Alkalihalophilus pseudofirmus: one gene and its partners. The main gene of each other region encodes a partner of the protein of the gene in region 2 in a complex. Links are inferred from orthologs where the notes say so. Each region holds a gene or a part of one and is shown on either strand. Other genes may lie near its edges. The genes, in order: holB, holA and dnaX.

Evidence for each region.
Region 1: holA (region 2) and holB share a complex: the UniProt entries of both Bacillus subtilis proteins name them as parts of the DNA clamp loading complex. The link is inferred for Alkalihalophilus pseudofirmus from one-to-one orthologs.
Region 3: holA (region 2) and dnaX share a complex: the UniProt entries of both Bacillus subtilis proteins name them as parts of the DNA clamp loading complex. The link is inferred for Alkalihalophilus pseudofirmus from one-to-one orthologs.

The regions. Positions count from the first base shown.
Region 1 is NZ_CP117835.1:41,907-49,442, forward strand. Bases 1-2,866 are described here. They hold holB (DNA polymerase III subunit delta'), read left to right. Parts: upstream 1-871; coding sequence 872-1,861; downstream 1,862-2,866. Other genes in these bases: tmk (dTMP kinase), read left to right, coding at 1-492; darA (cyclic di-AMP receptor DarA), read left to right, coding at 527-856; PQ478_RS00195 (PSP1 domain-containing protein), read left to right, coding at 1,866-2,696; yabA (DNA replication initiation control protein YabA), read left to right, coding at 2,712-2,866. Outside these bases: more of yabA, read left to right, coding at 2,867-3,062; PQ478_RS00205 (tRNA1(Val) (adenine(37)-N6)-methyltransferase), read left to right, coding at 3,173-3,913; PQ478_RS00210 (GIY-YIG nuclease family protein), read left to right, coding at 3,910-4,179; rsmI (16S rRNA (cytidine(1402)-2'-O)-methyltransferase), read left to right, coding at 4,163-5,026; transition state genes transcriptional regulator AbrB, read right to left, coding at 5,075-5,365; PQ478_RS00225 (DNA double-strand break repair nuclease NurA), read left to right, coding at 5,568-6,530; PQ478_RS00230 (ATP-binding protein), read left to right, coding at 6,543-7,536. UniProt on the Bacillus subtilis protein: DNA polymerase III is a complex, multichain enzyme responsible for most of the replicative synthesis in bacteria.
Region 2 is NZ_CP117835.1:1,063,253-1,072,370, forward strand. Bases 1-2,887 are described here. They hold holA (DNA polymerase III subunit delta), read left to right. Parts: upstream 1-874; coding sequence 875-1,900; downstream 1,901-2,887. Other genes in these bases: PQ478_RS05470 (DNA internalization-related competence protein ComEC/Rec2), read left to right, coding at 1-195; PQ478_RS05475 (YqzM family protein), read right to left, coding at 255-392; rpsT (30S ribosomal protein S20), read right to left, coding at 1,947-2,213; gpr (GPR endopeptidase), read left to right, coding at 2,443-2,887. In the rest of the region: more of gpr, read left to right, coding at 2,888-3,567; PQ478_RS05495 (stage II sporulation protein P), read left to right, coding at 3,732-5,003; PQ478_RS05500 (DUF3679 domain-containing protein), read left to right, coding at 5,000-5,371; PQ478_RS05505 (hypothetical protein), read right to left, coding at 5,378-5,554; lepA (translation elongation factor 4), read left to right, coding at 5,790-7,610; radical SAM family heme chaperone HemW, read left to right, coding at 7,665-8,810; heat-inducible transcriptional repressor HrcA, read left to right, coding at 8,936-9,118. UniProt on the Bacillus subtilis protein: Part of the beta sliding clamp loading complex, which hydrolyzes ATP to load the beta clamp onto primed DNA to form the DNA replication pre-initiation complex.
Region 3 is NZ_CP117835.1:25,406-36,023, forward strand. What follows is about bases 4,705-7,560. They hold dnaX (DNA polymerase III subunit gamma/tau), read left to right. Parts: upstream 4,705-5,217; coding sequence 5,218-6,903; downstream 6,904-7,560. Other genes in these bases: tadA (tRNA adenosine(34) deaminase TadA), read left to right, coding at 4,705-4,729; PQ478_RS00135 (YbaB/EbfC family nucleoid-associated protein), read left to right, coding at 6,922-7,233; recR (recombination mediator RecR), read left to right, coding at 7,245-7,560. In the rest of the region: PQ478_RS00095 (ABC transporter ATP-binding protein), read right to left, coding at 1-151; nikB (nickel ABC transporter permease), read right to left, coding at 184-1,104; opp1C (nickel/cobalt ABC transporter permease), read right to left, coding at 1,122-2,018; PQ478_RS00110 (glutathione ABC transporter substrate-binding protein), read left to right, coding at 2,342-3,958; more of tadA, read left to right, coding at 4,241-4,704; more of recR, read left to right, coding at 7,561-7,841; PQ478_RS00145 (YaaL family protein), read left to right, coding at 7,858-8,085; PQ478_RS00150 (pro-sigmaK processing inhibitor BofA family protein), read left to right, coding at 8,150-8,413. UniProt on the Bacillus subtilis protein: Part of the beta sliding clamp loading complex, which hydrolyzes ATP to load the beta clamp onto primed DNA to form the DNA replication pre-initiation complex.

The DNA of each region.
Region 1 (7,536 bases), 1.0 Mb from region 2 along the record:
AGAGAAGTCATTCTCGATGTTAGGCATACAGAAATGGATGCGAGAACGGAAGCTCTTTTATATGCTGCGGCTAGAAGGCAGCACCTCATAGAAAAAGTGCTCCCGGCACTCGAAGAAGGAAACGTAGTTATATGTGACCGCTTTATTGACAGCAGCCTCGCCTATCAAGGTCATGCACGCGGGATTGGTTTTAACGATGTGCTGGCGATTAATGAATTTGCCATTGAAGGAAACTACCCTGATCTAACGTTGTTTTTTAATATTGAACCGGAAGTCGGACTCGCACGAATTAAGAGAAGCGGGACTCGCGAGGTCAATCGGCTGGATCAAGAAGTATTTAATTTCCACGAGAAGGTAAAAGAAGGCTATGAGAAAGTGATCGCACAGTATCCTGAACGAATGGCTGTGATAAATGCCAATCAAGATGTAGATGCTGTATTTTTGGATGCGATGGCGGTTATTAACGACTTTCTAAAGAAATCTTCTAAGTAGTTTTACCATTATTCATTTTGAAGGAGTGGTTATGATGAAATTAATCATTGCGGTAGTTCAAGATAAAGACAGCAACAGACTATCAGAGGCGTTAGTTAAGGCGAACTTTAGAGCGACAAAGCTTGCTAGTACAGGAGGCTTTTTGAAGGCTGGTAATACTACTTTCTTAATTGGAACGGAAGATGTGCATATTGAGCAGGTAAAAGAAATTATCAAGAAAAACTGTCAAAGCCGTGATCAGCTTGTTGCTCCAATTTCACCAATGGGCGGCAATGCAGATTCTTATGTTCCTTATCCGGTAGAAGTACAAGTAGGCGGCGCGACTGTATTTGTTTTACCAGTAGAGCAATTTGAACAGTTTTAAGGATGATGCATGAAAATGGAAACATGGAACGAATTAAAAGACAGTCAGCCGAAAGTTGTCCAATTATTACAGAGAAGTTTAGAAAAAGACCGCCTGGCTCACGCTTATTTATTTGAAGGAAGCAAGGGGACAGGGAAGAAGCAAATTGCATTTCAGCTGGCAAAAAGCTTTTTATGTAAGAAGAGTGAAGGGGCTGAACCTTGCTTAGCTTGCGTTGATTGTAAACGTATTGAGCATCGCAATCACCCGGATGTACACATTATTGAACCAGAGGGGCTTTCTATTAAAAAGCAACAGGTTGAACACTTGCAAAAAGAATTTACTTACCGCGGGGTAGAATCAGGCAAGAAAGTCTATATTGTTGACCAAGCAGATAAAATGACGGCGAGTGCTGCAAACAGTCTGCTTAAATTTCTAGAAGAACCAACTGCCCCGACTTTAGCTGTGCTGATGACAGAGCGAGCGAGCAGTGTGCTGCCTACAATTCAATCACGGAGTCAGCAATTAAGTTTTTCGCCTCTCCCAAGAGAAAAATTTATTGAACGTTTGGAAAAAGAAGGAATATCACGTACGCTAAGTACGTTAATAGCAGGTCTGACTCAAAGCTATGAAGAGGCAATTGCGCTAATGGAGTCAGATTGGATTGCACAAGCACGAAGCGTAGTGATACAATTAAACGAAGAGCTTTATGAAAGACCGCATCAAGTGTTCTTAACAATTCAGGATAAATGGATTCCTACATTTAAAGAACGACGTGAACTTGAACTCGGTCTTGATATGATTCTCTTATGGTTGCGAGACCTTTTATATACACAGGTCGGCAAAACGGACCAATTAGTATTTGCTGACCAGCAGACGTTGCTAGAGCAGCAGGCCCTCTCTAGCTCGCAGGAGAATACGAGTCAAAGCATGTCTTTTGTACTCGAAGCAAAGCGCCATTTAAGCGCCAATGTAAATCCGCAGCTGGTGATGGAGAAGTTGTTCTTTAGCATACAGGAGGGATAGACGGTTGCATCAAGTCGTAGGCGTCCGTTTTAAAAAAGCGGGCAAAATCTATTACTTCTCCCCAGGTGATTTAGAGCTTGAAAAAGGAGAAGCTGTCATCGTCGAAACATCAAGAGGTGTCGAGTATGGCCGTGTGGTCATTGGTGTCAAATCTGTAGAGGAACAAGATGTCGTATTACCTTTAAAACAAGTGATCCGCATTGCTACAGAAAAGGACCGGCTGACTGTTCAAGAAAACCGTGAACAGGCTCAAAAGGCATTTGATGTTTGTACAGATAAAATTAATGAACATCAGCTTGATATGAAGCTAGTTGATGTTGAATATACATTTGACCGCAATAAAGTATTGTTTTATTTTACAGCAGATGGTCGTATTGACTTTAGAGAGTTAGTTAAAGACCTTGCCGCTGTTTTTAGAACACGTATTGAATTGCGTCAAATTGGAGTCCGAGATGAAGCGAAAATGCTCGGCGGGATTGGCCCATGTGGGAGAGTTTTATGTTGTTCATCATTTTTAGGTGATTTTGAACCGGTGTCAATAAAGATGGCAAAGGATCAGAACTTATCATTAAATCCAGCTAAGATATCTGGCTTATGCGGGCGTTTAATGTGTTGCTTAAAGTATGAAAATGATATGTATGAGTCAGCTAAAAAAGAATTGCCTGATGTAGGAAAACATATTAAAACTCCACATGGAAAAGGTAAAGTAGTAGGGCTGAATATGCTTGAGCGGCTCGTTCAAGTAGATATACTTGAAAGTGACGAAGGAGTTCTTGAGTTTACACTCGATGAGCTGACAGAACACAAAGTCGCAGCAGCTGAAGCCAGAGAATAAAGAGGTGGGAGCTACGTGGAGAAAAAGGCAATCTTTCAAAAGGTGAGTCAAATTGAAGAACGGATCGGAGAGCTTCATCATGAGCTACGTGGCTTAAAAGAGCAGCTCGCCCACTTAATTGAAGAAAATCATTATATGCAAATAGAAAATGATAACTTAAGGAAGCGGCTCGACTCAGAAGAGGAACGAACAAATGATAAGCCTCTTGAAGATAAAGCACAGAAGAAGCCGGTGGTGGGTGAAGGCTATGATAATTTAGCGCGCCTTTATCAAGAAGGGTTTCATGTGTGTAATACTCATTATGGAAGCTTGCGTTCTGATGGTGATGATTGCCTCTTTTGCTTATCATTTTTGCATCAAAAATAAAGTTGATGTATGCCTCTTAAAAAGGCCTTCCATTTTAAAAGGAAGGCCTTTTGTTTACATAGAAAGCGTTTAAGACAATGTTTAAGACAATAGAAAGGTAGTTGGACAGCTTGGATAATCTATACCAGGATGAGCGGATTGATTATATTGCCGGGACAGATCTAAAAGTCATTCAAAGTCCATCGGTATTCTCATTTTCAATAGATGCCATCTTACTCGCCCGATTCACTTATCTTCCCATCCAAAAAGGAAACGTTCTTGATTTGTGTTCTGGCAATGGAGTCATTCCTCTTGTATTAAGCACCCGCACAAAAGCAACGATTACAGGTGTTGAAATTCAGGAAAGACTATGGGACATGGCTCAGAGAAATTCGAAACTAAATAAATTGAACAAGCAGCTGCATTTTGAGTTAGCAGATCTTAATCACCTGCCGCCATCGATAAAAAAAGGCAGCTTTGATGTGGTGACATGTAATCCTCCTTATTTTGAAACCGTATCTGAAGAAGAGAAGAATAAAAATCTTCATTTAGCCATTGCAAGGCATGAAATTCACTGCTCATTAGAAGATGTGATTCGCGTATGCAGCCAATATGTTAAACAAAAGGGGAAAGTGACGCTTGTCCATCGTCCGGAGCGCCTAGGGGATATCATTTACTTAATGAAGAATTACAGAATTGAACCAAAACGAATGCAGCTCGTTCACCCGAAAAAGGGCAAGGATGCCAACATTGTGTTAATAGAGGGTATTAAAGATGGAAGCTCCGGTCTTAAGTGCTTGCCCCCAATAACCGTTTATGGACTTGACGGGGAATATACAAAGGAATTTGAAGAGGTGTATATTGGATCATGAGCCATTATGTCTATATTCTTGAATGCAGCGACCACAGCTGGTATACAGGTTATACGACAGATGTAGGTAGAAGACTAGATATGCATAGCTCAGGCAAAGGTGCGAAGTATACAAAAGGACGAGGGCCGTTCACGCTTAAGTATGTACAAGAATTCGAAACGAAAAAAGAAGCACTTCAAGCAGAGTATGCTATTAAGAAACTGAGTAGAAAGCAGAAGGAACGTTATGTTTTAGAGAGTGGTGAAAATAATGAAGCAACAAGCTAGTTTTAGAAGTGATGCGCAAGTGGGTGTCATTTATTTAGTGCCAACACCAATTGGCAACCTAGAAGATATGACTTACCGTGCCATCCGTACATTAAAAGAAGCAGACTATATTGCTGCTGAAGATACGAGACAATCTAAGAAGCTTTGTAATCATTTTGAGATTACAACCCCTTTGGTAAGATATGATGAGCATAATAAAGAAAAAGCAGGAAATATGTTGATTGAAAAAGTAAAAGAAGGAAAAACAATTGCACTGGTAAGTGATGCGGGTATGCCAGCCATTTCAGATCCAGGACATGACCTTGTCAAGCTAGCCATTGGAGAAGACATTTCTGTCATATCACTTCCGGGCCCGAATGCAGCCCTCACAAGCCTGATCGCCTCAGGCCTTAATACAGAATCCTTCTTCTTTGCGGGTTTTTTGCCTCGTCAGAAGAAAAACAGGACCGAAACCCTTGAGGAGTTGAAACCAATCAAAGCAACACTTATGTTTTATGAGGCTCCTCATCGCTTAAAAGAGACTTTAGAAGCCATGCATCAAACCTTGGGAAACAGAAAAATAACCATTTGCCGGGAGTTAACAAAGAAGTTTGAAGAGTATCAGCGCGGCACGTTAGAAGAAGCCGTTGAGTGGTGTAAAACTGGTACGGTTAAAGGAGAATTTTGCCTGATTGTAGAAGGTTTAACAGAAGAAATTAAAGAGGACAAGTGGTGGGACGAGCTAGATCTAAATCAGCATGTAGAACATTATATCGCTCTAGGGATGCCTTCAAAAACTGCGATAAAACAAGTAGCAGTTGATCGAAATCTGCCAAAGCGAGAAGTATATCAGGCATATCATACGTAATACAAAAAAAGACTCTGGATAACAGAGTCTTTTATCATAAAAGGCTTATTAAGATTGTGTTGAACGAGAAACGTAATCTTGTAATTCTTTGATGATATCTTGAGCACCTTGTGGGCTAAGGATGATTTTACCACCTGCGATAGATAGGTTATCATCAGAAACTTCACCAGTAATTTGGCAAGTCATGTTTGGCTTATATTTCTTTAGAATGATGCGATCGTTATCAACGTAGATCTCAAGAGCATCCTTCTCTGCAATATCAAGTGTGCGGCGTAGTTCAATTGGAATAACTACACGACCTAATTCATCAACTTTACGTACGATACCTGTAGATTTCATTATGAATCGTCTCCTCTCAGACTTAAAAATATTTATAAGTTTTTGTGTCATTATTCGACATTTTTCTCTCTGTTTTTAGAATACCAGTGTTTCCAAAACAAGTCAATTAATTTATAAATATTTTTATATAAAAACGCATGTAATTTATTCCATGTCTATAAACCTTGATATATCAACTGTTTAAAAAGGAGGTAAATAAAGTATGTTAAACTTGTCCCCAGATCTTGCAAAAAAGTTGGAAGGTATAGGAAATGAATTGAAAGCAATCTACGCTGATTCGACAAATGAAAAAGAGATTATTCGACAAAAGTTGCGTGACTCTGGCACTTACTTTCGACAAATGGAGTCGATTTCGACAAGAACTTTGTCGAATTGGTTAAATGGTCGTGAGATAGCAGGAGTGGATGGGTCTGTAAATCAAACAAAAGGACAACCACCGCATCTTCTTTATTTATTCCAAGCATTAGCGAAAACCATCTCAGGATATGAATGCAGAGAGTCAGATGTCTACACTCCTTTGCTTGATACAAAAGAAGAGATTGAACAGGAGAAGCAGCCAATTAAATGGCGGTCTCATTTATTAGCTAAAATTGAACTTGAGGTGGCTAAGAGATTAATAGAAGAAAAGGATGTAGGATTCCTTATGATGGACGGGGCCCTATATCATTATAGGATTGATGCTCCGGAAGAATGGGAAAGTTTACGGCTTCTTGCTTTAGAGAAAGACGTGCTCCTTGTTGGGGTATCAGAGGAAATTACGACAGAAAATTTGATTAAGCTGCCAGCTTTCAAAGATCATGCTAGAAAACCTCATACGTATGACCGTGATTTGTTGTTTGGTAAACTTAATCGAGGCGAGATGATTCATTTAGAAGACATTCAACAAAAGGCAGGCTTGTCATCATCATGGATGCGCCCTAGCTCAGCACCTAGTATTACAGGATTTGACCTCTTAATTGAGCAGTCTGAGAAACGCGATCTTGTCTCTGATCTCCTCTACACCCTTACCCCAAAGGACGGGAGAGGCATCCCTTTTTGGCTGGATCATGTCGATCGGGATGTTCGAGTGACAGACCGCCTAGTAGAAGCGTTAGTTGAGCAATACATTGACCCGGAAATTAAACAACGTTTGTTTATACAAAAACGTCAAGACAGACCTTATTAAGGAGGAAGAAAAATGCAAATTGTAGGGGTTACGACTCAGCATGAAGTATATGTTGCATCCAAAGAGCATAAGTTCCGGATGAATGAAATGGTTGTGATAGAAGATCAGTCATTAAAAAACCCTAAAGGAGAAGTAGTCGAAACCTTCTCCTATAACCGTTATATTCCAATGGGATTTGATAAGGGAATTGTCGATGATCAAGTACTGAAAACGTTAGAGCATATTGGATATGATATTGGAGCTGATGATATTCATCTAGCAAAGGTGCGTCTTTTTGAAGAGGCGCCGCAGCCTATTCAGACTGGGGCCAGAATCAGGCATCCAGAGTTTCATGAAATAGAATCGCTGCTTGTACAATCTAATCCGAAAGATGGGATGGTGCTTGGGGAAGTGAAATCAACGGATTTTATTGCACCCAGTCTGCCAGATTCCTTAAACGGGCTGTTACATATTCAAGAAGAAGATAATCTTCGTCCTCAAAACGGTGTTCCGTTTATCTTTGATATTCGTGCAATGCAGCAATACCCTCATATTGGGGTATTTGGCGGTTCTGGCTCGGGTAAGTCATTTGGCCTGCGTGTAATGCTTGAGGAATTGATGAAACTTCAAATTCCAACGATCGTATTTGACCCCCATTTCGAAATGAATTTTGCTGCTGCAGCGAGCGGAATAGATGATGCCCCGTCTTATCATGAACGCTATACGGTGGTGCAGATTGGCCGTGATGTCGGGGTTGACTTTTCAGCTTTATCAACGAGAGATGTAGAGAGGCTTCTTCAAGCAGCGGGATCTCTTAGTGAATCTATGGTCAATGTCATTCAAACGATTCACAAGCGTAAAGACAGCTATCAGTCTTTCAGTGATCGTGTCGCCAATTTGGCAGAAGCGCTTGAGCTTGGCAAACAAAAAGTAGAGGGCTTCCTTCATGATGGGGGAATGTCACGCGAGGAAATTTCGAAATACGCGACATTCAAAAAGCTGTTAGATCAATTTGGCAGTCTGCCGC
Region 2 (9,118 bases):
CCAAATATTGGGTTAATTTCAGCAGGACGAAACAATCGCTTTAATCATCCACATCCAGAGGTAACCGAACGCCTTTTTGACCACAACATTCAGGTGATTAGAACGGACCTTCAAGGTGCTGTTCAATTGCATCTATACCAAGAAAAAATGAAGATCATATTTTCCCCATATAAAAAAGCAGAGCAGCAAGATTAACTTGCTCCTCTGCTTATGTACCATTCAGATGGTACCTTTCATGCCTGTGTTTTTTCGGCTTAAAATCCTGAGAATACATCAACAATAGATGCAATGATAAAAATCGTTGCAAAGAAGCCAAAAGAAACAACAAAGGCAACACCAGAATCAATCGCATCATTACGCTTACTTTGTACGTCTTTTTCAAAATGATTCATCTGGCACCCCTCCTTTTTTCAACCTTTAGTATAAGCCAAGCCACCAAAAAAAGCTATATCGATTCCTCAAACAATTATCCTTAATCAAGAAATGTTCAATAATTTGTTCATCTTGAGATGGATCTGCCTGCATTGTAAAGAGTTGTCACCTATAGTTTGAATCTGCATAGGATATCATAACTAGTGAAAGGCGGTCATGATTATCGTCATGAACGAGGGTACCCGGGATCTCGGATCATGACGTTTATCATAAATGGGGGTTTGGCACATGGGGGCCGGACCCCTTTCTCTTGTTTTCACTAACTAGCTTTGCAAAGTAAATGTACTCAATACACTTACTCAATATTTAACTTGTAATGGCCAGCATTTTTTTCTAAGCTAAAGAAGGGTATCGAAAGTCAGCAGTCAATTATCGATTGACTACACCCATATATTATCCATAAATCGATAAGAATATTGCAATGAAATTGGGGAATGTGTAAATGAATTACTTGCAAGCAAAAAAAGAGGTAAAAAATGGTAAGATTTCACCCGTTTATTTTATACATGGTACGCAACAATTTTTGATTGAAGATTTTTCGCAGCAAGTATTAGATCAAGTAGTCGGTCAAGATGGATCAGATATGAATGTTATTACATATAGCTTTTCAGAAACGCCAATAGAGCTTGTTGTTCAAGAAGCGGAAACACTGCCATTTTTAGGGGCGAATAAAGTGGTTATTGTGAAAGATTTTCAAGCCGTTACCAGTCAAAAGCAAGACGTGAAAATCGAGCATGATATTGATGTGTTAATCAAATATATAGAAAATCCTTCTCCTGAGTCAACGCTCATCCTTGTTGCTCCTTATGAAAAGCTAGACGAACGGAAAAAAATTACAAAACGATTAAAAAAAGAAGCAACAGTTATTGAAGCTCTTCCATTTGATGACCGAATGATGAAGCAGTGGATAGAAGAGCAGACAGCTAGCCACCATATCCAAATAACAAAAGAAGCTCAGGAACGTTTGGTTGAACGGCTTGGATTTGACTTGCTTCTTGCAGCGTCAGAGTTGAAAAAGCTTGCCCTTTATGTAGGTGAGGGAGGAGAGATTACTCCGCGGGAGGTTGATTTACTTGTTGCTCGCACTCTTGAGCAAGATGTGTTTGCATTAATTGATTTTGCTGTGAAAAAGCGTTTAGACGAGGCACTTGTCATATATCATGATTTGTTGAAGCAGAAAGAAGATCCATTAAAGATATTAGCGCTCCTTGCAAGACAGTTTCGAATTTATTATCAAGTGAAGGGGTTAAGTAAACAAGCTTACTCACAAAAACAAATTGCAGCTCAATTAAAGCTTCACCCATATGCTGTTAAACTTGCCAGCCAAAAGGTCAGTCAATTTGAGGAAAGATCACTTTTAACCCTTCTTGAAGCGGCAGCTGATACCGATTATGCGATTAAATCAGGAAAGATGGAGAAAGTGTTGGCGGTGGAATTATTATTAATGAAGATGACTCAAGATTTATAATCATAAAAAAACGACTCATTTTGTATGAGTCGTTTTTTTTCGTTCATTATGCAGAAAGACCGTTAAGCTTTTTAGCTAGACGAGACTTTTGACGTGAAGCTGCATTTTTATGAATAAGACCTTTGTTTGCTGCTTTGTCAAGCTTTTTCGCTGCATCAACGAATGCTGCTTGAGCATTTTCTTGCTCACCAGCTTCCACTTTAGCTTCAAAGTTCTTGATAGCAGTACGTAGAGCAGATTTAACAGCGATGTTTTGCGCACGACGCTTGTCGTTTGTTTTCACACGTTTAATTGCAGATTTAATATTTGGCATACCTTTCACCTCCTGGTTAAACAACGATTGTCCTCTTTTGTAACCAGTCCATCTCTATGTTATGAACGGTTTCGCATCCTTTATTCAAGGCAGTGACGACACCCGTTGGCATCATCAATACAACAATCTGCATTCTATCAAAAACAACGAACAAATGCAATAGAAAGAATGAAAACAAAAACCAATGGAGAAGCTATTTGCTAAGAGTAGAATGAGGAGGGTGATCCGAATGCCTAAAGAATTAAACCTTGAACAATATCAAATACGCACTGATCTAGCTGTGGAAGCTCATCAGTTAGCAGTTGAAGAGCAAGAGAGAAAGGCTCCAGGAGAACAAGAATCACAAAATGTCAGCGGTGTGCAGATTGAAGAAGAAGTGATTGATGATGTTAAAGTAATTAAAGTAATCATTGATGAAGTAGGAGCAAAGCGTCTTGGGAAAAAGCAAGGCTCATATTTAACATTTGAATCTCAGGGGATTAGAAAAAAAGATACTGACATTCAAGAAAAAATGGAAAGAGTTTTTGCAAGTCAGTTTCATCAGTTTATGACCGACATCGGAATCAAGGAAGAGGATACTTGTTTAGTTGTCGGCTTAGGGAATTGGAATGTAACACCTGATGCACTTGGTCCGATCGCAGCTGAAAATTTACTGATTACTCGTCACCTGTTTGAGCTCGCACCTGAACAGGTTCAAGGAGGATATCGTCCTGTTAGTGCAGTCACCCCTGGAGTTATGGGGCTGACAGGTATTGAAACGAGTGATGTGATTTTTGGTATTATAGAAAAAACAAAACCTGACTTCGTGATTGCGATTGATGCCTTAGCGTCACGTTCCATTGAGCGAGTGAATGCGACGATTCAAGTTTCTGATACAGGCATTCATCCTGGAAGCGGGGTTGGAAACAAACGAAAAGAGCTGAGCAAAGATACGCTTGGGATTCCGGTTATTGCTGTTGGGATTCCAACGGTGGTCGATGCGGTGTCAATTACGAGTGATACGATTGATTATGTGTTAAAGCATTTTGGTCGCGAAATGAAAGAAGGTAATGCTCCGTCTCGTTCCCTTGCCCCAGCAGGGATGACATTTGGCGAGAAGCGGGTGTTAACGGATGAAGATCTGCCAAATGACGAGAAAAAGCAAACAATTCTCGGAATGGTCGGCACGCTTCCAGAAGAAGAGAAACGTCAGCTGATTAGAGAAGTCCTCTCTCCGCTTGGACATAATTTAATGGTCACTCCAAAAGAAGTTGATGTTTTTATTGATGATATGGCCAATGTCATTGCGCAAGGCCTGAACGCAGCTCTTCACAAAAAAGTGAATCAAGATAATGTTGGTTCCTACACACATTAATGCAGAAAGCCTCTTTCCATATGGGAAGAGGCTTTTATATTGAGAAAATATGTCCCATTATAAAATTATACGTTCTACCCTGTCTCATAAAAGCATATATCTCAACTACAAGGTCTAATCATGTAAGTGTGCGTGTGGACAAGCAAACATGAAAGGATGAGAAGATGCGAAGACGGGGATTTCATGGATTTACCGTAAAAGTCAATCGGACGAGCTTAAAACGTCTAGCTGCATTAATCATAGTTGGCGTGATGTCCCTTTTTATATTTACAGGTGTACTCACTTCCTTTGAGCCGGGATATGGAATGGCTTCTTCCTCTATAAATCAATGGGCTAATGGTCTGGAAGGAGAAGACTTTGTTCACCTTCTTGGAATGGAGAATCAGTATTTTAAACAAGAGCTTCCACCTGATGCTGAGGCTATGAGTCTCTCTGGTGTAGCGTTTCAAGTGGCGACAAGTATTAATCCGGATGATCCAAGAAGTCTGTTGGGGCGAGAGCTGCCAGGCTTTTCATTATTTGACGGCCAGATTATTGTAGCGGGTGAAGGAACAGATTATACAAACTTGCCGTTTGAGTCAGCTCCCCCTCTAGAAGTAATAATGGCAGAGCGTGAGGCGACAAAAGAAAGTTTGGCAAAGCTTGAGGAATTAAAGCAGGCAGGAGATAATCTGCAAGGCTCGACAGATGGCAGAAAAGTAGCGCATATTATTCATTCTCATAATACCGAATCTTTTTTACCAGAGCTTAAAACAGACGTAGTAAATGAAGCCTTTCATGGTGAGGTTAATATCACTTTAGTCGGAGAGAAGTTATCTCAAGAACTTGAAAAAAGAGGGATCGGAACAGAAATAGAGGAACGTGATGTGCAAGGTGCTCTAAAAAATAGAGGCTGGCAATACGCACAATCGTATGATGCATCTCGTGAATTTGTAAAAGAAGCCATAGCACAAAATGATGACCTGCAATTTTTCTTTGATCTTCACCGCGATACGCTCTCAAGGGATAAAACGACTGTAACCATAAATGGTGTTGAATATGGACGGACAGTATTTGTAGTAGGCGGGGATCATTCAAATTATGAACATAATCTTAAATTAGCAGAAGAGCTGCATGACATGCTTGAAGAGAAATATCCTGGACTAAGCCGTGGGGTAATTTTAAAAGCAGGCCGAGGTACAAATGGTAAATTTAATCAAGATTTATCGAAACAATCAATGCTGGTTGAATTTGGCGGTGTGCATAACTCACTTGAAGAGGTCTATCGTTCTGCAGAAGCGCTGGCTGATGTGTTTGCTGATTATTATTGGAATGCAGAAGCGGTAGATGGGACAGACGATGTAGAAACAGAAGAAGCGGTGGATGGGACAGACGATGTAGAAACAGAAGAAGCGGTGGATGTAAGCGCAGCAGACGGAGAAGAGGAGGAAAAATGATGATTAAGAAACTGGTTTTTGTGATCATGTTCATACTCGTAACTTTGTTGCTTGGTTCTCTATTTGGCATTCAGCATATGAACGAAGAACTAGGGATCACAAAGCCAGTTCCTCTTGAACTCAAGGAGAGTGAAGCGGCAGGTGTCCCGTCAGAACCTGAGGTAATAAGTGCTAAAAAGGAACAGCCTGTAGATCCTAAAAGTCAATTAGTGGAAAAGCGCCAAAAAGCAGAAGATGTAGGAAGGTTTAACTTTTTTTCTGAGCTTGGCACAGGTGTTGCTGAAGGAGCAAACAGAATAAGCCGGATGGCACTTACCCAAGTGATGACATTTGTTCATGAAGTGTTAAATGGAGAGAGCAGCGAATAATAGCTGCTACTCTCTTTTTTCTTTTATGGGGATATTATCGATACATTCGTCGAAATAGGTGCGGATAAGGTTGTAGCGATCCCGGTTCACACCATCAATGATGTTTGAGAATAATTCTTTAGATCCGATTTCTTGTATGACATCTAATAATCTCATAAGTCGTTCAAATTCTTCTTTTGACAAGGGCTCACCTCTTTAACAAACCTTTTAGTAATAACATATGATAATAAAAAAGACATGCTATAGGGACTTCCCTATTTCTGTAAAATAGATCATTTTAATAGAAAATAAAGATTGTTTTAATAGCAAATAAGTTAAGATTTTAGGCTAACCCTAATCTGTGTATTGAAGACGGTCTAAACGATTGGTATAATGAGAAATAGTGTATATGGCACGATTTAGTAGGAGTGATCAATTTATGAATAACAATGACCGCATAGAGCGCCAGAAGAAAATCCGAAATTTCTCGATCATTGCTCACATTGACCACGGAAAGTCAACGTTAGCTGATCGTATTTTAGAGAAAACAGGCGCCCTGACTGACCGTGAAATGAAAGACCAAACGCTTGATGCAATGGACCTTGAGCGCGAGCGTGGAATTACAATTAAATTAAATGCTGTTCAATTAACCTATACAGCTAAAGACGGCGAAGAATATATTTTCCACTTAATTGATACTCCAGGACATGTAGATTTTACATATGAAGTATCGAGAAGTTTAGCAGCTTGTGAAGGGGCTTTGTTAATTGTTGACTCAGCACAAGGCATTGAAGCGCAAACTCTTGCCAATGTTTATTTGGCCCTTGATAATGATCTTGAGATCTTGCCGGTCATCAATAAAATTGACCTTCCAAGTGCAGAGCCTGAGCGCGTGAAACAAGAGGTAGAGGATGTAATCGGTCTTGATGCATCTGATGCTGTACTTGCATCTGCAAAAAATGGAATTGGAATTGAAGAGATCTTAGAGCAAGTGGTCGAAAAGGTACCTGCACCAACTGGTGACCCGAACGCCCCGCTTAAAGCCTTAATTTTTGATTCTCTATATGATTCATATCGCGGTGTCGTAGCTTATATTCGTATTATTGATGGCACAGTGAAGCCTGGCCAGAAGATTAAAATGATGGCTACAGGAAAAGAATTTGAAGTAACTGAGATTGGGGTATTTACTCCAAAAGCAGAAAAACGTGATGAGCTGACTGTCGGAGATGTAGGATTTTTAACGGCTGCAATTAAAAATGTCGGCGATACGCGTGTCGGTGATACGATTACGAATGCTGTGAACCCGGCATCTGAGCCACTGCCAGGCTACCGTCGCATGAATCCGATGGTATACTGTGGTCTTTACCCAATCGATACAAATGATTACAATGACCTTCGTGAAGCTCTTGAGCGTCTTGAGTTAAATGATGCGTCATTGCAATATGAGCCAGAAACATCTCAGGCGCTAGGTTTTGGTTTCCGCTGCGGATTCTTAGGACTTTTGCACATGGAAATCATTCAAGAGCGTATTGAACGTGAATTTGGTATCTCTCTTATTACTACAGCACCAAGTGTTGTGTACAAGGTTCAGCTGACTAGTGGGGAAGACCTTCAAATTGATAATCCGTCTAATATGCCTGATGCACAAAAGATTGATTATGTGGAAGAGCCTTATGTAAAAGCAAAAGTAATGGTTCCAAATGATTATGTAGGTTCAGTAATGGAGCTTTGCCAAGGTAAACGTGGAATTTTCATTGACATGCAATACTTAGATGAGAACCGTGTACAAATTGTTTATGAAATTCCTTTATCTGAAATTGTCTATGACTTCTTTGATCAATTAAAATCAAATACAAAAGGTTATGCTTCATTTGATTATGAGTTGATCGGCTATAAACAATCTAAGCTGGTTAAAATGGATATCTTGTTAAATAGTGAGAAGGTCGATGCCCTATCGGTTATTGTTCACCGCGATTCAGCTTATGACCGAGGCAAAATCATTGTTGAAAAGTTAAAAGAGTTAATCCCTCGTCAGCAATTTGAAGTGCCTGTTCAAGCTAGTATTGGACAAAAAGTTATTGCAAGATCTACGATTAAAGCGATGCGTAAAAATGTACTTGCTAAATGTTACGGCGGGGATATCTCACGTAAACGTAAGCTTCTTGAGAAGCAAAAAGAAGGTAAGAAGCGAATGAAGTCTGTTGGTAACGTGGAAGTACCGCAAGAAGCCTTCATGGCCGTTCTTCGTATGGATGAATAATACAATGATAACCGCAGGGGTTCCTGCGGTTTTATTGTTAGCAGGAGGAATAATATGAGGACAGCAGCATATATTCACATCCCTTTTTGTGAGCATATTTGTCACTATTGTGATTTTAATAAAGTATTTTTGAAAAACCAGCCGGTCGATGAGTACATTCAAGCACTGCTTCACGAAATGCATATGACGATTAATGAAGCAAAGCCCGATCAGCTTAAAACAATCTATGTCGGCGGTGGAACCCCTACCGCTTTAACGGCTGCTCAGTTACGAACTCTATTTGCCGGAATGCATTCGATCCTTCCTATGGAGCAGATTGAGGAATTTACGGTGGAAGTTAATCCAGATAGCAGTGAAGAAGAAAAGCTTACTGTTATGAAAGAATACGGTGTGAATCGTCTTAGCATCGGAGTGCAGTCCTTTGATCAATCACTATTAGACGCGATCGGCCGAACGCACTCAAGTGATAGTGTGCATGACGCTGTTAAGCGGAGCAGAGAAGCAGGCTTTGATAATCTATCGCTTGACCTAATGTTTGGTCTGCCGCATCAATCGGTCGAACAATTTATTGATACGATTGAAAAAGCAGCTGAATTAGGGGTAGAACATCTATCTGCTTATTCATTGAAAATTGAAGAGAAGACAGTGTTTTTTAATCGTCAGCGCAAGGGGAAATTAAGTTTGCCTCCTGAAGAAGATGAGGTAACAATGTATGAAGAGCTTAGAAAACGTACGAAAGCTCATGGACTCGTACAATATGAAATCTCCAACTTCGCTAAGCCTGGACGTGAGAGTAAGCATAATCTCGTTTATTGGAATAACGATGAATATTATGGTTTCGGTGCTGGGGCTCACGGGTATGTAAATGGCGTTCGCCATCAAAACATTGGTCCTGTGCCAAAGTATATAGAAGCTGTAAATCAAAAAAAGCTACCTTACCTTAATGAACATAAAGTCAGTAAAGTAGAACAAATTGAAGAAGCGATGTTTATGGGCCTGAGAAAGCTTAACGGGGTAGATCTTGACGAGTTATCTAAACGCTACGATAAAGACCTTAACAAGCTCTATCACGATCAAATAAAGGATTTATCTGAGCGAGGGTTGCTAGTTAGTGAGCAAGGTATGCTAAAACTGACAAACGAGGGACTGTTGTTAGCCAATGAAGTATTTGAACAGTTTCTTGCTGTGTTAGAGGATTAGCAAAAAAACCAAACGTTTATTTTAGAAGAAATGTTGTTTTGAAGTTGACAAATCCTGACCTATTTGATAATTTATCATTAGATTTAGCACTCGATCATTGTGAGTGCTAACAGAGGTGATGAGAGATGTTAACAGATAGACAATTGTTAATTCTGCACGCCATAGTTGATGATTATATCCGGTCGGCAGAGCCAGTCGGTTCTCGCAGCATCTCTAAGCGAGAAGATATAACATTTAGTCCAGCGACGATCAGAAATGACATGGCTGACCTAGAGGAACTCGGCTTTTTAGAGAAGCCTCACAGCTCT
Region 3 (10,618 bases), 1.0 Mb from region 2 along the record:
TTTTACCTGAACCAGATTCTCCAACAATACCAAGTGTTTTACCTTTTGGTACATCGAATGTAACGCCATCAACAGCTTTTACTTCACCTTGATCAGTGAAGAATGATGTACGAAGGTCCCGCACTTGAATAATGGATTCATTTGTAGTCAAAATGTTTCACACCCTTCATTAATAAGTAAGTCTTAATCAAGGTCAATACGCTTGTTTAAGAAGCGGTAAGAAATATCTACGAGTAAGTTCACGAGAACGAATAGTAATGAAATAACAAGTACTGTACCTTGTACGATAGGGAAGTCACGTGCACGAATCGCATCAATGATTAAACGTCCCATACCGTTAATAGCAAATACTGTTTCTGTTAATACTGTTCCGCCAAGAAGCACACCAAATTGTAAACCAACGACTGTTACAACAGGAATTAATGCATTCTTAAGAGCGTGACGGTAAATAACAACTCTTTCTTTTACCCCTTTAGCACGTGCAGTTCGAATATAATCTTGTCCGATAACTTCTAACATACTTGAACGAGTCATACGAGCAACAATGGCTGCCCCTGCCGTACCGAGAGTAATAACCGGAAGGACGGCTTGCTGCCAGGATCCCCATCCCGAAGGCAAGAACCATCGGAATTCGATAGCAAAGTATTGAATTAACATTAATCCAAGCCAGAAGTTAGGCATTGAAAGACCGAATAGAGCCACAATCATAATCATTGTATCTAAGAACGTGTAATGTCTTGTTGCTGAAATGATACCGGCAATTAAACCAATAAATACAGATAAAATCGTACTGTATATGGCAAGTTCTATTGTTACCCAGAACCGGCCTGAAATTTCTTGAGTTACTTCACGGCCACTACGGATCGAATTCCCTAAATCACCCTGTATTGCATTTCCAATATAATTAAAGTACTGCTGTGGGAGCGGATCATTTAAGCCTAGTCGCTCACGCATTTGCTCAACTTGAGCTTCGGATGCACTTTCACCGGCGATGATTTGAGCCGGGTCACCAGGAATGAGGTGCATCATTGAGAAAACGAGAATTGTAACACCAAAAAGAACAGGGATCGTTTGAATTAATCGTCTAACTATATAAGTAAACAATCATCTACACCTCTTTTCTAGTTTTTCATTTTCGGATCAAGTGCATCACGTAATCCGTCACCAAAAATATTAAATGCTAGTACAACAATAACAATCGCCAAACCTGGGAATAACGCTACATGTGGTGCGTCATACATATAATTTCGTCCGGCACTTAACATTGCCCCCCACTCCGGAGTTGGAGGCTGAGCGCCCATTCCTAAGAATGATAGACCACTAGCGGTAAGAATCGCTGTTGCCATACGCAAAGTAGCTTGGACAATAATAGGTGATAAAATATTCGGTAAAATGTGTTTAAAAATAATACGCCCGTCGCTTGCACCAAGTGCACGAACAGCATCCACGTATTCTAGCTTTCTAACAGAAAGTACAGATCCACGTACAATCCTTGCAAATACAGGAATCGAGAATATTCCGACAGCTATGATTACATTTGTTAAGCTTCCGCCTAATACACTTACAATAGCTAAAGCTAGTAAAATACCAGGGAATGCTAGTAATACATCCATGCAACGCATAATAAATGCATCTACACGCTTGCCGTAATAACCAGAAATCAATCCTAGGAAAACACCAAAAACAGTACCGATAATAACAGAGAAGAGGCCAATATATAATGTAATTGACATTCCATGAATAATACGGCTGAAGATATCACGACCATGATGGTCTGTTCCGAACCAGTGTTCAGATGAAGGAGTTGCAAGTTTGTTCACATGATTTTGAACCGTTGGATCGTACGGTGCAAAAAATGGACCGATAATCGCTACAATAACAAAAAATAAGATCAGAATTCCTCCGACCATAGCAGCTTTGTTTTTACGAAGCTTTCTATAGAAGTTTTTCATACTCTTAACCCGAGGGCTCGGAGGAGGACTTTTTGTCATAGCATCATTTATCGTCTGTTCGCTCATAATAGACACCCTTTCTCAAAATGCTTTAAATTTTGACAAAATTATTGTTATACTACACCGCATTATTATATCACGTACATAATTTTTTACAATGTTTAAAATACTTTTGTAAGATAATGTCGTTTGTTAGTTTATTTTAAACATTCTGAATAATAAATGGATTATGTAAGCGTTTTCCATTTTACCTTTCTTCAATAAAAATGAGAAAGTAAATGAACTATTAATAATTTTATAAAATTTCTTGTTTTATTGTGAAAGTTAAGTTATAGTAATATTGAATTTTAAAAGTTCACACAAAAAGGAATTTAAGGGGGTTTTTAAAAGTGAAGATGTCTAAAAATTCACTTTTCGCTTTCTTGCTTGCGATGGTACTAGCTTTTGCGCTGGCAGCATGTGCAAGTGAGCCGGACAGTTCAGGCGAACCAGCTGGTGATGCAGATGGGGAAGATACTGAAGCTGCAGAAGGTGCAGAAGGCGGCGATTTAGTTATTGCTACATTATCAGATGCAGTATCATTAGATCCTGCAAGCTCAAATGACGTTCCATCAAGTAACGTTATTGCTAACATTTTTGAAACACTTGTTTATCAAAACGAAGATCTTGAGCTTGAGCCTGGCTTAGCTGAAGATTGGGAAATGATCGATGATAACACATGGGAATTCAAAATCCGTGAAGGAGTAACTTTCCATGATGATTCAGAATTAAACGCTGAGGTTGTAAAAGCTAACTTTGATCGTATTCTTGATCCAGAAGTTGCATCTCCACGTTCTTTCTTAATTGATATGGTAACAAGCATTGAAGCAACTGATGAGTATACTCTTCAATTAACAACTGAGTATCCTTTCTCTCCGCTTCCTGCTCACTTAGCTCATAACGGACTTTCTATTAGTTCACTTCCTTCTATTGAAGCGGACCAAGAAGCTGTAGCTGGCGGAGGAACTCCTGGTGCTTCAATCAGTGAAAACCCAGTCGGAACTGGTTTCTTCAAATTCGAAGAGTGGAACCCTGGTACAGCTGTGAAATTAGTTAAAAATGAAGATTACTGGGGCGAGCCTGCAAAGGTTGACTCTGTAACATTCTCTGTAGTACCTGAAGATTTAACTCGTATTGCTGAGCTTGAAACAGGTGGAGCACACATTATTTTCCCTGTCAGCCCAAGTGATGTAACACGTGTTGAGAATACTCCAGAAGTAAGTCTTGATCGTACAAACAGTGTGAGTCTTTCATACATCGGGTTCAACATGGACAAAGAGCCATTTGATGATGAGCGTGTTCGTCAAGCAATCTCAATGGCAATTAATAAAGAAGGTATTATCAGCGGTATCTTAGATGACACTGGTATCCCTGCGGTTGGACCGCTTGCTCCAGATGTATTTGGTTTTGATGATTCTGTTGAGCCATTAGGTTATGACACAGAAGCTGCACAAGAACTTCTTGCTGAAGCTGGTTTTGAAGATGGATTCTCTACAACAATTTGGACAAATGACAGTCGTGAGCGTATGGCAATCGCTGAGTATGTTCAAGCTGAACTTGCGAAAATTAATGTAGATGTAAGTATTGAGATCCTTGAGTGGGGTGCTTATTTAGAGCAAACTGCTAACGGACAACATGATATGTTTATCCTAGGCTGGTCTGTAGTTACAGGTGATGCTGACTACGGTATGTACCCACTATTCCACTCATCTAATGTAGGTGAAGCCGGTAACCGTACATTCATGCAAGATGCTGAGCTTGATGAGATCTTAGAAGAAGCTCGTCAAACAGCTGATGAGGAAACTCGTCTAGGTCTTTACAAGCAAGCGCAAGAAATGTTAGTTGAAGATGCTCCAATGATCTACCTTTACCATCAAGAGTACCTTGTAGGTCTTCGTGATGAAGTACAAGGTTTCTGGAAACATCCAAACGGAACTTACATGCTTCATGATGTAACGATCAACTAATATAATAGAAGAAAGATGGTCTTTTGAAAAAAGATCATCTTTTTTTATAAAAAAGCTTGCACTACTTTATGTAGGATGATATTATATTCCTTGTCAGCAGGTTTGTAACAACACGGAGGAATACCCAAGTCCGGCTGAAGGGATCGGTCTTGAAAACCGACAGGCGGGTTAAACCGCGCGGGGGTTCGAATCCCTCTTCCTCCGCCATATTTTAAAATGACACACATCACCTATTGGGTGGTGTTTTTTTATATCTATATACATTGCGAGGAGGTTGCTCTGGTGGCTGAGACACACGAGGATTGGATGAAGCTTGCGCTGCGGGAAGCTGATGCGGCGGAGCAAATAGGAGAGGTGCCGATCGGAGCAGTGATTGTGAAAGACGGCGAAGTGATTGCTGCTGCTCATAATCGCAGGGAGTGTGACCATCAAGCAATCGCGCATGCAGAATTACTTGCCATAAAAGAAGCGTGCGATGTGTTAGGCAACTGGAGGTTGTCTGGCTGCACTCTTTATGTAACGCTTGAACCATGCCCAATGTGCGCAGGGGCCATTGTACAGTCTCGGTTAGATCTTGTAGTATATGGTGCAGCAGACCCTAAGGCTGGCTGTGCAGGAACGTTAATGAACCTGCTGGACGAACCGCGATTTAATCATCGTGCAGAAGTGGTAAGCGGGTGTTTAGAAACAGAGTGTGGAGAAAGGCTTACCACCTTTTTTCGAAAGCTTAGAGCAAAAAGAAAGGAAGCGAAAAGAAATGGAGCTTCCTAATTCTTACACTTGCAATTTCTCCTCAAACAAACTATACTAGGAAATGCGTCAGTAAGACGCCTAACAACGTTATACAATTTGCCGTGCTAGGTGGGGAGGTAGCGGTGCCCTGTACCCGCAATCCGCTGTAGCGGGACTGAATCCCTTTCCGAGGTTTTGTCATCGTAAGGTCTGACCTAAGTAAGTGGTGTTGACGCTTGGGTTCCACGCAACGGAAACCCACGAACCCTGTCAGGTCCGGAAGGAAGCAGCAGTAAGTGGCCCCTTCCGTGTGCCGTGGAGCAGCCTGGGCCGAGCTAACTGCTTAGGTAACGCTTAGGGTGGCACTATCGAAGAAAGGTGCACGGTATTATATACATAAGATAACAACTGCTTTTGCGGTTGTTTTTTTATTGGGTTTTTTTATAGGTATCCCCCTTAAGATACTTTATTATCATCTTTTAAATCAGTATAATATGGAGTAGTAAGTGAAGAAGGAGTGGGAATCAATGAGCTATCAAGCATTATACCGCGTATGGCGTCCGCAGCAATTAAGAGATGTTGTTGGACAGGAACATATAACGAAAACGCTTCAAAATGCTTTATTGCAAAATAAGTTTTCCCACGCTTATTTGTTTTCAGGACCACGCGGGACAGGTAAAACAAGTGCTGCAAAAATCATTTCTAAAGCAATCAACTGCGAGAAGGCCCCCGTGGCAGAGCCGTGCAATGAATGTGCTGCCTGTAAAGGGATCACCTCAGGTGCAATTGTAGATGTGATGGAGATTGATGCAGCATCAAATAACGGAGTAGATGAAATTCGTGATATTAGGGATAAGGTTAAGTTTGCGCCTAATGAAGTGCCTTACAAGGTATACATCATCGATGAGGTTCACATGCTTTCTACTGGTGCATTTAATGCTTTATTGAAAACATTAGAAGAACCTCCTGGTCATGTTATCTTCATTTTAGCGACAACTGAACCTCATAAAATTCCGTTAACGATTATTTCAAGATGTCAGCGCTTTGACTTCAAACGAATCCCGAATACGGCCATTGTAGGACGGATGAATCAGATACTCTTGCATGATGGGATAGAAGTAGATGATGAGGCTCTGAATATGATCGCCCGAGCCGCTGATGGAGGAATGCGTGATGCATTGAGTTTGCTTGACCAAGCGATCTCTTATGCTGAAGGTCCGTTAACATTAGAAGATGTTCTAGCGATCACAGGCGCTGTCTCAGAACAAGTTTTAGTTAATTTGGTGGAAGCAGTGGCAAATAAAGATTCGGCGGTCGTTCTTGAATCACTTGATCAGCTTGTAAGAGATGGGAAAGAACCTGGCCGTATTTTAGAAGATCTTATCTACTACATGAGAGATTTGCTGTTATGTAAAACGGCTCCTGATTCGAAAGATTTATTAGAAAGAGCAGATTCGGGAGATATAGCTGTTTCTCTAAGCGAACAATTTGACTTCCCTTGGCTGTATCAAGCGATTGAGGTTTTGAATGGCTCGGTGCAAGAGATGAAATGGTCTACCCATCCGAAAGTGATTCTCGAGATGGCCTTAATAAGGTTAGTGAATCAGCGTCCAAGCGAATCTTCTGCCGGTAGTGAAGTTAAGTCAGAAACCGTTAAGCAGCTAGAGGCAAAAATTATTTCCCTTGAAAAAGTAGTGAAGCAGCTTCAAGCAGGAGGCGGTACCCCATCAACTATGGGGGATAGCGCACCTCAACAGTCGGTAAGACGGCCGAAAAAGCAAATTCCTCAAACGAGAGTAAATACATCTAAAGTAAAAGAGCTTCTTAAGGGAGCGAGTAAGCAGGAGCTTCAAAAGGTTACAGGGCAGTGGGGTTCTGTAATGGAACAAGTGAAAGCTCAAAATATTCCTGCACATGCCTGGTTGAGTGACAGCCGTCCAGTTGCAGCTGCTGAAGGCTTCATCCTTCTAGCGTTTCAAAATGAAATGCATCGTGATATGATGGATACAAAGTTCCGTCCATTTTTAGAAGAGGTGTTTCAGCAGATATTCTCCACTCAAGTGACCTTTATGACACTGCTTCAAACTCAGTGGGATAGGTTGAAGGAAGAGTATATGAAGGAACAGCGCGGGGGAGAGAGTGAGAGTGACCCTGTTGTAGACGAAGCACTCAAATTAGTAGGTGCAGATCTAGTCGAAATAATAGACGGTTAAAACAAGGAGGATCTTATTATGAAAAACATGGGTAGTATGATGAAGCAAATGCAAAAAATGCAAAAGCAAATGATGAAGGCGCAGGAAGAATTAAAAGAAAAGACAGTTGAAGCAACGGCTGGCGGCGGTATGGTGACAGTCATTGCTAGTGGAGATAAGCGTATTGTAGATGTGCAAATCTCTGAAGATGTTGTAGATCCAGATGATATTGATATGCTTCAAGATCTAATTCTAGCAGCTACAAATGAAGCATTGAAAAAAGTAGATGAGCTTGTTGAGCAAGATATGGGTAAATTCACAAAAGGAATGAACATCCCAGGAATGTTCTAGGAGGTTTTGCTTTGCAATATCCAGAACCAATCGCAAAGTTAATTGAAGGATTTATGAAACTGCCAGGTATCGGACCGAAAACGGCGAGCCGCCTGGCTTTCTTTGTTTTAGATATGAAGGAAGATGATGTCTTAGATTTCGCAAAAGCTCTTGTAAATGCTAAGCGGAATTTAACGTATTGCTCGGTTTGTCATAATATTACTGATACGGACCCTTGCCGTATATGTGAGGATAAACATCGAGATGATTCTATGGTTTGTGTTGTCCAAGAAGCGAAAGATGTGATCGCTATGGAAAAGATGAAGGAGTATCGTGGTCATTACCATGTCTTACATGGTGCGATCTCTCCAATGGACGGCATAGGACCTGAGGATGTCAAAATCCCAGAACTATTAAAGCGACTGCAAGACGACACCATTCAAGAGGTAATCATTGCTACCAACCCGACTATTGAAGGGGAAGCAACGGCGATGTATATATCGCGCCTGGTTAAGCCTACCGGTATTAAAGTGACGAGAATTGCGCACGGACTGCCAGTTGGTGGAGATCTAGAATATGCTGATGAAGTGACATTATCTAGAGCAATTGAAGGTAGAAGAGAATTGTAGCGTCGAGGGGGCCGTTATGTTTTTTCGAAAAAGAGGAAAGTTGCGGAAAGAAGAAAGCGACCGTCTATTACGATCGATTGAATCGATGAAAGAACGATTGGATAATGAAAAGCATTACGTATCACACAGTGTCGATCCATCGGACGACGTGCTTGCGAGAATGAGGGCGACTGAATCTGCCTATACCTTCTTATTAAGAGAAGCTAGAACTCAAAAAATGCGACAGAACAAGCTTGTTAGATAGCTTGTTCTTTTTTTGTGTGAGCACACATAAAATGAACTAAAGACAAGCATTAAGAGGTGATGAGATGGATCCGATCTTAGTTATCGCAATTTTGGCAGGGCTGGTTATCTTGTTATTAACGGTTGGGGCACCACTTAAGCCCATTCGTTTCGTCGGGCAGCTAGCCGTTAAACTTGTAATCGGAGCTTTGATGTTGTTCTTTGTAAATGCTTTTGGTTCGTTCTTTGCCTTTCACATTCCGATCAATGGAGTGACTGCATTAGTCTCCGGTGTCCTCGGAATACCTGGTCTCCTTCTATTAATTGTGACGAAACAGTTTATTCTTTAAGTAGAAGCTGCGATTCTTCTAATAAGAAGATCGCGGGCTTTTTTCTTTTTAATAAATCTTTTTATAAAAAGGGGTTGCATTTATTTTCGGAACTGTGTTATATTATTACTTGTCGCTGAGACACACCACAACAACAAACGAAAACAACTTTTAAAAAAGATGTTGACGAAACGTTGATGTGATGGTATATTAGTTAAGTCGCCAACGAGCGGCGGACGAAAAAGTTCTTTGAAAACTGAACAAAAGCCAAGCGAAATAGAGATACATGATATCTCGTCAATGAATTATTTTTGAGCTTAATCAAACACTTTTATGGAGAGTTTGATCCTGGCTCAGGACGAACGCTGGCGGCGTGCCTAATACATGCAAGTCGAGCGGACTGATGGGAGCTTGCTCCCTGATGTTAGCGGCGGACGGGTGAGTAACACGTGGGCAACCTGCCTGTAAGACTGGGATAACTCCGGGAAACCGGGGCTAATACCGGATAACCCGTTCCACCTCATGGTGGAGCGGTAAAAGATGGCCTCTGGCTATCACTTACAGATGGGCCCGCGGCGCATTAGCTAGTTGGTAAGGTAACGGCTTACCAAGGCGACGATGCGTAGCCGACCTGAGAGGGTGATCGGCCACACTGGGACTGAGACACGGCCCAGACTCCTACGGGAGGCAGCAGTAGGGAATCTTCCGCAATGGACGAAAGTCTGACGGAGCAACGCCGCGTGAGTGATGAAGGTTTTCGGATCGTAAAGCTCTGTTGTTAGGGAAGAACAAGTGCCGTTTGAATAAGGCGGCACCTTGACGGTACCTAACCAGAAAGCCACGGCTAACTACGTGCCAGCAGCCGCGGTAATACGTAGGTGGCAAGCGTTGTCCGGAATTATTGGGCGTAAAGCGCGCGCAGGCGGTCTCTTAAGTCTGATGTGAAAGCCCACGGCTCAACCGTGGAGGGTCATTGGAAACTGGGAGACTTGAGTACAGAAGAGGAGAGTGGAATTCCACGTGTAGCGGTGAAATGCGTAGATATGTGGAGGAACACCAGTGGCGAAGGCGACTCTCTGGTCTGTAACTGACGCTGAGGCGCGAAAGCGTGGGGAGCAAACAGGATTAGATACCCTGGTAGTCCACGCCGTAAACGATGAGTGCTAGGTGTTAGGGGTTTCGATGCCCTTAGTGCCGAAGTTAACACATTAAGCACTCCGCCTGGGGAGTACGACCGCAAGGTTGAAACTCAAAGGAATTGACGGGGGCCCGCACAAGCAGTGGAGCATGTGGTTTAATTCGAAGCAACGCGAAGAACCTTACCAGGTCTTGACATCCTTTGACCACTCTAGAGATAGAGCTTTCCCCTTCGGGGGACAAAGTGACAGGTGGTGCATGGTTGTCGTCAGCTCGTGTCGTGAGATGTTGGGTTAAGTCCCGCAACGAGCGCAACCCTTGATCTTAGTTGCCAGCATTCAGTTGGGCACTCTAAGGTGACTGCCGGTGACAAACCGGAGGAAGGTGGGGATGACGTCAAATCATCATGCCCCTTATGACCTGGGCTACACACGTGCTACAATGGATGGTACAAAGGGCTGCAAAACCGCGAGGTTGAGCGAATCCCATAAAGCCATTCTCAGTTCGGATTGTAGGCTGCAACTCGCCTACATGAAGCCGGAATTGCTAGTAATCGCGGATCAGCATGCCGCGGTGAATACGTTCCCGGGCCTTGTACACACCGCCCGTCACACCACGAGAGTTTGTAACACCCGAAGTCGGTGAGGTAACCTTTTGGAGCCAGCCGCCTAAGGTGGGACAGATGATTGGGGTGAAGTCGTAACAAGGTAGCCGTATCGGAAGGTGCGGCTGGATCACCTCCTTTCTATGGAGTATTTAACTCTAGTCGATGTATGATCTTACGATCATATACGCTTTGGATCTTTTGTTCAGTTTTGAAGGAACTATCCTTCAATTAGATACTAATTCTCACCAAGTTGAGTAAGGGTTAGTACTTGGTTCTTTGAAAACTAGATAATGAAAACGGACAAAGAGAAACGAGAAGATCGAGGATACGATCAAATGAGTGCTCGGATCGTACATCGGTACGTGAGAACACGAATTGTGAAGTAGACGAAGAGATTCGAAGTTTATCTGAAGTCCATGTAAACATATTTGTTCATCGGTATCTTTTAATAGAGAAGATTGAACGAGCATGTCAAGAATTCA